3 regions of the Pseudoalteromonas sp. SWN29 genome follow, and region 1 is predicted to be linked to each of the others. Evidence: predicted binding sites of a transcription regulator. Region 1 holds the regulator's gene; each other region holds the start of a gene.

Region 1 (3,285 bases):
CATGTTTTGTACCTGACGATGTATCTCGTCAACAAGGCTGGAAAGCATTGCTAACAATGGTTGAAGATCAAATGCAAACAACCAATAACGAAATACTTCGCCAAGGTGGTGTATATGCGTTAGTGGGTCCAACCGGTGTGGGCAAAACCACCACAGTTGCTAAGCTTGCAGCGTTAGGTGCACAAAAGTATGGCGCTGATAAAGTGGCCTTAATAACCACGGATACATACAGAATTGGTGCTTATGAGCAGCTTGCAACTTACGGCCGTATTATTGGTTGTGGTGTTAAACAAGTTAAAGATGCTAATGAGTTAGCTGAAGTTTTATATCATTTACGAAATAAACGTCTAGTGTTAATTGATACGGCAGGTATGAGCCAACGAGATTTACGCTTAACTGAGCAGTTAAATACGTTAATGCGCAACCAGCGTGTGGACATTCGCAACTACCTGGTACTCAGTGCCACAGCGCAAATGAATGTATTACAAGAAACTGTACGCCACTTTAAAAAAGTACAGTTAAGTGGTTGTATTTTCACCAAGTTAGATGAATCATTAAGTTTGGGTGAGATTATTAGTATTGCGATTCAAAATCGCCTTCCAATAGGGTATCTTACTAACGGACAACGAGTACCAGAAGATATTCGTGTTGCAAATGCTGAAAAACTAGTAAAAAAGGCTGAGCAATTATATTTAAAAAGAACAAAAGCACAACATTCAAGGCATCAAGCAGTGGCGTCAAGTACAGTAGGGATGTATGATTAACACAGTATTAGATCAAGCAAGCGGCCTGCGCAAAATGAGTCAAAACAATAACAACGGCGTTAAAGTTATCGCTGTAACCGGTGGTAAAGGTGGGGTGGGGAAAACAAATGTTTCTCTAAATACCGCTATTGCACTAGGGCAGCAAGGTAATAGAGTACTAGTACTGGATGCTGACCTAGGTTTAGCAAATTGTGATGTGATGCTTGGTTTACGTGTAGAGCGTAATTTATCACATGTTTTGTCTGGTGAATGTGAGCTTGACGAAATTTTAGTTGAAGGTCCTGCTGGTATTAAAATTGTACCCGCTACATCGGGTTCGCAAAGTATGGTTGAGTTATCACCATCGGAGCATGCTGGACTAATTCGTGCGTTTAGCGAATTGAATACCGAATTTGATATTTTAATTGTAGATACAGCCGCTGGTATTTCGGACATGGTGCTGAGCTTTTCGCGCGCAGCACAAGATGTAATGGTTGTAGTGTGCGATGAACCAACATCAATCACAGATGCTTACGCACTTATTAAAGTATTAAGCCGTGAGCATGGCGTTTATAAATTTAAAATTGTTGCCAACATGGTTCGCAGTATGCGTGAAGGCACTGAATTATTTGCAAAGCTATCTAAGGTTACCGATCGCTTTTTAGATGTGTCGATGGAGCTAGTAGCAACGGTTCCTTATGACGAAAATATGCGCAAAGCAACGCGTCGTCAAAAAGTAATAGTAGAGCTCTTTCCTAATTCGCCAGCCGCTCTTGCGTTTAAAACGCTGGCAACAAAAGCAGTTAAATGGCCAATACCAAACCAACCATCTGGGCATTTAGAGTTTTTCATTGAGAAACTAGTAAACGGCTAATTATGACAATATTGGTGAATAGAGCTATGGGATATCAATCAACACAAAACTTAAATGTGATTGTTGAGAAGCATGCATCACTTGTCAAAAAAGTGGCATGTCATCTAATTGCTCGATTACCACCTAGCGTTCAACTTGATGATTTAATTCAATCAGGAATGATAGGTTTAATAGAAGCTTCAAAAAACTTTGATGCAACAAAGGGCGCAAGCTTTGAAACCTTTGCAGGTATTCGTATTCGCGGTGCCATGCTTGATGAAATGCGCCGTGGTGATTGGGCTCCTCGCTCAGTACACCGCAAAAGCCGACAAGTTGCAGAAGCAATTACTGGGCTCGAAAGTAGTCTTAATCGCGAACCAACAGATACAGAAGTTGCTGAAAAACTTGAAATTTCACTCAATGAGTACCATCATATTTTAAATGATGTGAATGCGAGTAAAATATTAGGTATAGAAGACCTTGGTGTTGATGAGGATGTTATTACTCCCGTAGGCCAAGATTTAGCGCAAGATAAACCTTTTAATAATGTTAAAAATGATCGGTTTAATGAGTCTTTGCTAAGTGCAATTAAGTCATTACCAGAGCGTGATGCAATGGTGCTTTCTTTGTACTATAACGATGAAATGAATTTAAAAGAAATAGGACATATACTCGATGTAAGTGAGTCGCGTGTAAGTCAGATACATGGTCAGGCGATGATTAAGCTTAAAGCTAAAATCAATGACTGGATAAATTAGTAGTAAGTAAACAAAGGTTAATACCTCACTGGGGGATGTTTTGGATAAAAACATGAAAATTCTTGTAGTTGATGATTTTTCAACGATGAGACGTATTATAAAAAACCTGTTACGTGATTTAGGTTTCACTAACGTTCAAGAAGCTGATGACGGGTCTACAGCTTTGCCTATGTTGCAAAATCAAGTGTTTGATTTTGTAGTTACTGATTGGAATATGCCTGGAATGCAAGGTATTGACCTTTTAAGAGCAATTCGTGCAGATGATAAGTTAAAGCATATCCCTGTATTAATGGTAACGGCAGAAGCTAAAAAAGAACAAATAATAGCTGCAGCGCAAGCTGGCGTTAATGGTTATATTGTTAAGCCTTTTACGGCTGGAACATTAAAAACTAAGTTAGAAAAAGTATTTGAACGCTTAGGCTAATGATGGGGGAGAGGCTTATGCCAGCACTAGCTGCGCCTCAAATAACGTTAGAACAAGCTCGTCAGCTCGTTGTTTTTTTAGAAAATGATGAGCAAGATAAAGCAAATCAGTTGATTTTAGAGACTGCCTCGCAAGAGCAGTCTGAATTATTTGCTGAAGTTGGAAAGTTGACCCGTCAATTGCACGAAGCCCTTAAAAGTTTTGAGCTTGACACTCGCTTAACTAACATAACGACTGATGCTATTCCAGATGCTAAAAAGCGGCTTAATTATGTTATAGAAATGACAGAAAATGCGGCTAACAAAACAATGGATGCAGTGGAGGCTAGTCTTCCTATAGCCCAGCAATTAGCAGATGAAATATCTCATATCAAACCGACATGGGATCGTTTAATGAGCCGCGAAATTGAGCTTGGTGAGTTTAAACAACTTTGTCACAGTATCGATAAGTTTATGAATAACTCTCATCATAAAACAGATGAGCTTCAAAGCTTGATGACAAATGTAC
Region 2 (3,285 bases), on a different contig from region 1:
GGACTCATTAATAGCCGTAGTTGATAAAAAGCGTGCTGAACTGGGTGCTGTACAAAACCGTTTTCAATCAACGATTCGTAACCAATCGAATATATCAGAAAACTTATCTGCTGCTCAATCACGTATTAAAGATACTGACTTTGCGCAAGAAACGGCTAACTTAACTAAGATGCAAATTTTACAACAAGCAAGCCAAACAATTCTTAGCCAAGCAAATCAGCGTCCACAGGCTGCATTAAGCCTACTAGGATAATTAAGATAAGCTGTCAAACTGTTGACGTGAAATGAAAGCGCCCTTGTCTAATGGGGTATTAACAAAGGCGCTAAAGATGGATTATAAAGCGGAGGCGCTAAAAATCCGATAGTGTTCTAACATTTGTAAGAACATAACTATTAAAGCATAAAGTGTGCCATTTTATGCTTCATACACCCACTCTAAAACTTATCTTATATAAAGGCTCTATTTAGAGCCTTTTTTATGCTCGATCCCCTGTAGTATAACTGTTTGCATAACTATAAAAAGTTGGCCTAAAGCTTGCTCTACTCTTATTAAGTTTTTAAATAACCTGCAAAGTGGCAGTTTTTTGCCCCTGGCAATTAAAGTTTGCCGTTGTAATGAGTCACTTTGTCAAATATCACCAATTTCAGCTGGTGATTTAATTTTGACAGATAAGAAGAGAGTTTATTATGGCTTTATATGTAAATACTAATGTGAGTGCACTAAATGCACAACGTCAGCTAACAAATACAGGTAATGACTTAGATACGTCATTTAAACGTTTATCATCTGGACTACGTATAAATAGCGCAGCTGATGATGCTGCAGGTTTACAAATATCGGATCGACTCCAGTCGCAAATACTTGGTTTAAACCAGGGTAACCGTAATGCTAACGACGGGATCTCTCTAGCGCAAACGGCTGAAGGGGCGTTAGATGAAATAACGTCGACTTTCCAACGTATTCGTACGTTATCTCAACAAGCCGCCAATGGTTCAAATACAGATGAAGATAGATTGGCGATTCAAGAAGAAATTCGTCAATTATCTGCAGAAGTAAACCGCATTGCCAGCGATACTACATTTGGTGGTCAAAATCTACTAGATGGCTCCTATTCTGCAAGTTTTCAGGTCGGTGCTGATGCAGTGCAAACTATTGGGTTTAGCATGCAGTCAGTTGGTGTTAGTGATAATTCATTGGAAGCCAATGGAGGCTTTACTATTTCAGGTATTGCAGGTATTGCTGTAGCCGTTGGTGGTAAAGATTATGATGTTTTGGCTGCTGGAATCAGTGGTATTGATGGTACTGTAACGGCTGCATCATTAAGCTTCGCGGATGTATTTACAGCTGATGGAATTAGTGTTTCGACACAAGTTAATGCACAAAAGGTATTTGCTGGTATGGATTCTCTAATCGCGGTAGTTGATAAAAAACGTGCCGAACTCGGTGCTGTTCAAAATCGTTTTCAATCGACTATTCGTAACCAAGCTAATATTTCTGAAAATTTAGCATCAGCAAAATCGCGAATTAAAGATGCAGATTTCGCGGCGGAAACAGCTAACTTAACGAAAAACCAAATTTTACAACAAGCTAGTCAAACTATATTAGGCCAAGCGAATCAACGACCTCAAGCAGCATTGAGCTTATTACAAGGTTAAAAAATTAAATAAAAGTTAAATTATTTTACAAATAAAGCTAAAGCTTTCACTTTATCGGACGATAACTGAGTTAGAGAACTATCAATCTAGGACTCTAAGTCAGGTAATATAACAGGGTAGGGGTATCCCGTTGTATTGCTCTTAAAATGATAAAGCGGAGGCTATTATGGCTTTATATGTAAATACCAATGTGAGTTCATTGAACGCACAAAGACAATTAAGTAAATCAGGCAATTCCCTCGATACTTCGTTCCAACGTTTATCATCAGGCTTTCGCATTAATAGTGCAAAAGATGATGCAGCTGGTATGCAAATCGCTAACCGTTTAACAAGTCAGGTTAATGGTTTAAATCAAGGTAACCGAAATGCTAACGACGGCATTTCACTGGCGCAAACTGCTGAAGGTGCATTAGATGAAGTAACATCAATGTTCCAACGTATCCGTACCTTGGCTCAACAGGCTTCAAACGGTTCAAATACTGATGAAGATCGCTTAGCAGTACAAGAAGAAATTCGTTCTTTATCTGAAGAAGTTAACCGTGTTGCAGCGGATACTACTTTTGGTGGACAGAACTTATTAGATGGTAGCTATAATGCTAAGTTTCAAGTAGGTGCTGATGCAGTACAAACGATTAATTTTAGTATGCAAACAGTCGGTGCAACGACCAATACTTTAGAGACAAATGGTGGCTTTACACTATCAGGTATTGCTGGTGTTGCCGCAGGAGTTACAGGTAATACTTTGGCAGAACTAGCTGAAGGTATAAGTGCCATCGATGGTGCTACTCTTGCAGCATCTTTAGATTTTACGACTACCTTTACAGCTGGCGATATTAGTGTATCTACACAAGCAAATGCGCAGGCTGTATTTGCCGGTATGGACTCATTAATAGCGGTAGTTGATAAAAAGCGTGCTGAACTGGGTGCTGTACAAAACCGTTTTCAATCAACGATTCGTAACCAATCGAATATCTCTGAAAATTTATCTGCTGCCCGTTCGCGCATCCAAGATACAGATTTTGCACAAGAAACTGCAAATTTGACGAAAATGCAGATACTTCAGCAAGCAAGTCAATCTATTTTGAGTCAAGCTAATCAGCGCCCACAAGTTGCTTTATCGTTACTTGGGTAGTAAATACGCTTTATAAGCCACTACATGAAAGCAGAATATTTTCTTATAGTGGCCTATACTTTAGCTTATAAACAAGGGGGAGTTGTGATGATTGATTTTAATTCTGCACAAAGAACGAGCGAAAACTTCACTTCTACTAACTCTAGTCAGGTAAAGATTGGAATAGAAGATGAAAAGCGTAGTAAAGGCACGGAAATTGCTGGTAGAAAAGCAGTAAATATAGATAAAAATACTCTAGTAGATCAGCAAGAAAGAAAAAACTTATTTACTGAAGTAAAAAATAATTTGGAGAAGCTCAATGAGTTTATTCCAGTCACAGCTACAAATTTGATTTTTGAGTTTGATGAGCTAGGAGAACCACCAATTATAAAAGTGCTTGATAAACAAAGTAATGAAGTAATACGTGAAATCCCAACTGAAGAATTTAGAGAAGTTGCTAAAGCTTTAGATGAATTTGCCGATAAACTTACTAGTAAAGGTTTATTATTTAATAAAAC
Region 3 (3,285 bases), on a different contig from region 1:
TGCTCTACGTACTGAGACGGATCAGTCAGTGTAACTAGCTTTACCGCTAGCTTATTGCTAAACACATCAGCCGTTGCATAATATTGCAGCGGCTTTTTTATGTCTGTTAGTTTATTCACACATAAGTTAAGTTCGTTAAGTAAGTAACTAACCCTATTTGCTATCGCTATACCTGAATCAAGTAATTTTACATTCCCTTCAAAATACTGACTCATCGGCCCTGCTAGAATTGGAAAGTGCGTACACCCCAGTACAAGTACATCTATAGTTTTATCTATATGCAGGCCATCTAGTACTTGGCGCAACTTGTTTGTATTTAATGAGTCTGTAAAAAAGTATTGCTCAGCTAAGGCTACTAACTCCACACTGCTATATAGATTAACAACTACATTACGCGCATGTTCAGCAATTAACGTTTTAGTGTATGAACTGGCGATCGTTGCTGGTGTGGCTAATAAGCCAATATGATTTGAACGTGTTAACTCTGCGGCAGGCTTTATTGCTGGCACAACTCCTACAATTGGAATATCTGTCACTTGGCGAACCGCACTAAGTGCAGATGTAGAAGCGGTATTACACGCTATTACAATTAGATCAACGTTAAGAGCGTTAGTTCTGATGAAATGAATAAGTGAGCATAATCGGTTAATGATTGTTTGCTGGGATTGAGCACCATAAGGTAGTAAAGCATTATCCATAAAATAGCTGTACTGAGCATTGGGGATACTTTGCATTATATGCTCAAGTACAGTAGTCCCACCAATACCTGAATCAAAGACCATTATATGCGCTGACAAACTACCGTTCCCACTTTACTTTAAGAACGGCAGTTTGCCATGAGGTATTTATAAAAGAAAGTAGTTTAACTTTGCGTGGTTTCTAAATCAGCAAGATCGTCGGCTGCCGAATTTAACTGATTAAGGTTTTCGAACATAGACTTTGTGTAATCAACAAGCTTATCTATTTGTTCCTGATCTTGATTTAACCATTGTAGAATGCCACCTAGTTGGTTCTGTAATCCAAGTTCGCCTGCTTTTTCAAAAGCATTTTTGAGATCGTCATTAAAAGGAGCTAAACCCTCTGCTACTTGCTTTTCGGGTGCTGGTTTATATTCTTCATAGCTTTTAACTGTAGCTATTGTTTTTGTTTGGCGTAAATCCATAGAAAAAGCCACCAGCTGATCGCTGTCTAAACTCAGCTCTTGCGCTTGTTCAAATGCTTTATCTAGATCACCACCAAAAAATGTTTTACTTAAATCTTGTAAATCTTCCATCATCGCATTAATAGCTTCTTGCTCTTGCTCATTTAAGTCACCATTTACCGACATCGAAAATGATACCTGTCGAGATTGCGATGATGAGCTTGCGAACGACTCGCTATTACTGTTTTGCTGATAGCCGCTTGCCGACTGAGATTCAAATGCATCTGCAAAGCTAATACTTACCTCGTCACCTTCTGCGGTGGTAAATTTATACTCTGCATTACTCGTCATACTGACATATTGAGCCTGGCTTATATTTACGCTGGCAGGTTGTGGGTTAAATAACGACTCTTCAAACTTATCGAGCCCATTGTAAATTCCCTCTTTGGACTTATTAATCCCCTCTTCCATGTCATCATTAAATACGCCTGTACCTTTGAGTTCATCAACTGCGTCGTCAATCCCTATTTGGACTCCTTTGCGCGCATCGCCTAGCATATCTTTGAGCTTTTCGTCATCAGCGCCGTTAGCTTTTGCTTTGTTAACAGCACTACTTACAAAATCGAGTACGTTTTTTACTATTTCATCAAAATCAAAGAGTGGTTTATCTGCTTTTTTTTCTGCGATAGGCAATCCAAGTTGCTCAGCCATTTTATCGCCAAGCACCTTTGCGGCCAACTCTCGGCCTCGTTGTTGATAGCTATCTTGAGGAGACGTAATTGTAGGTTGCTGTATATCAGCTTTATTATTAAATTTATTGATATTGTTGTTTGGCGTAAAGCCATAATTACCTATTTTCATGATTCGTCTCCTAAGCGTGCGTAGTTTATTATCGGCTATAACAATAAGAACTAAAGTACAATGTTCAATAAAACAGCATAAATGCTAGCCAAAACTAGACAAATACGCAGCGCTCCCTACAATAGCGCCGATAAACAGATCTTAGAGAAGGTAGTAGCGTTAATGGCAGTTATTAAAATAGATACCACACAGTACCAAACGCAGTTAAGTGAAAAAGAGCAGCGTATTAGTGCGCAGTTTCAACGTTTTGGTGTGGAGCAACTAGAAGTATTTAGCTCAGAGCCAACTAACTACCGCCAACGTGCTGAATTTAGAGTATGGCACGACGGTGACGATCTGTTTCACATTATGTTTGATCAACAAACAAAAGAAAAAATCCGTGTTGATACATTTGACCCTGCAGCGCCTCTAGTAGGTGAAATAATGCAGGTGATGATTGAAAGCCTCAAGCCTTGCGAGATATTACGTCGTAAGTTATTTCAAATTGATTACTTATCAACGCTAAGCGGTGAAATTTTAGTAAGCTTGCTTTATCACAAACCACTTGATGAAGAGTGGCTAAGTGAAATTAAAGCACTTAAGGAAAAGCTAAGCAGTAAATACAAAATTGACTTTATAGGCCGTGCTCGCAAACAAAAAGAAGTGCTGGGTGAAGACTTTGTAACTGAGTATTTAACTGTTAATGGCCAAGAGCTTATTTACCAACAAGTAGAAAATAGCTTTACTCAGCCTAATGCAAAAGTAAATATTAATATGCTGGAGTGGGCGCAAGACTTATGTAAGCCACTAAAAAATGATTTATTAGAACTGTATTGCGGTAACGGTAACTTTTCAATTGCGTTAGCGGGTTCTTTTAATAAAGTATTAGCGACGGAAATATCAAAATCATCTGTTCACTCAGCTCAATACAACATTGCTAAAAATAACGTAGAGAACTTAGATATTATTCGTATGTCGAGCGAAGAGTTTACCCAAGCAATGAATGGCGAGCGTACTTTTTCTCGTTTAGACGGGATTGACCTTAAAAGCTATGACTGCCAAACCATATTGGTTGATCCACCGCGCGCCGGCATGGATGAATTAACGTGTGACCTTGTGGCTAACTACGAAAGCATAATTTATATATCGTGTAATCCAGAAACCCTTGAGCGTGACCTTGATCACTTAACACGTACGCACAACGTTAAGCGCTTTGCTATATTTGATCAGTTCCCTTATACGCATCACATTGAGTCGGGTGTTTTCTTACAGCGTAAATAATAAATATGCTCAGTAAACGTTAC

The links. The regulator FliA, encoded in region 1, starts transcription of late flagellar genes. The targets are predictions, from matches to a motif close to CTAAAGNTNNNNNNNNNNNNGCCGATA.
Region 2: I6F53_RS16420 (flagellin N-terminal helical domain-containing protein) is a predicted target of FliA. The motif match lies at 1,694-1,720, and genes of this name have one in related genera.
Region 3: I6F53_RS17640 (DUF5610 domain-containing protein) is a predicted target of FliA. The motif match lies at 2,032-2,058, and genes of this name have one in related genera.

Annotation. Positions count from the first base shown of each region.
Region 1 is NZ_JADYXE010000003.1:20,252-23,536, forward strand. Features, by position in the region: gene flhF (flagellar biosynthesis protein FlhF) at 1-764, shown strand, start outside; gene I6F53_RS01520 (MinD/ParA family ATP-binding protein) at 757-1,617, shown strand; gene I6F53_RS01525 (RNA polymerase sigma factor FliA) at 1,644-2,354, shown strand; gene cheY (chemotaxis response regulator CheY) at 2,395-2,778, shown strand; gene I6F53_RS01535 (protein phosphatase CheZ) at 2,796-3,285, shown strand, end outside.
Region 2 is NZ_JADYXE010000048.1:14,145-17,429, reverse strand. Features, by position in the region: gene I6F53_RS16430 (flagellin N-terminal helical domain-containing protein) at 1-253, shown strand, start outside; gene I6F53_RS16425 (flagellin N-terminal helical domain-containing protein) at 688-1,656, shown strand; gene I6F53_RS16420 (flagellin N-terminal helical domain-containing protein) at 1,823-2,788, shown strand; gene I6F53_RS16415 (flagellar protein FlaG) at 2,876-3,285, shown strand, end outside.
Region 3 is NZ_JADYXE010000057.1:22,450-25,734, reverse strand. Features, by position in the region: gene I6F53_RS17650 (RNA recognition motif domain-containing protein) at 1-34, shown strand, start outside; gene murI (glutamate racemase) at 1-797, opposite strand, end outside; gene I6F53_RS17640 (DUF5610 domain-containing protein) at 863-2,002, opposite strand; gene trmA (tRNA (uridine(54)-C5)-methyltransferase TrmA) at 2,165-3,262, shown strand.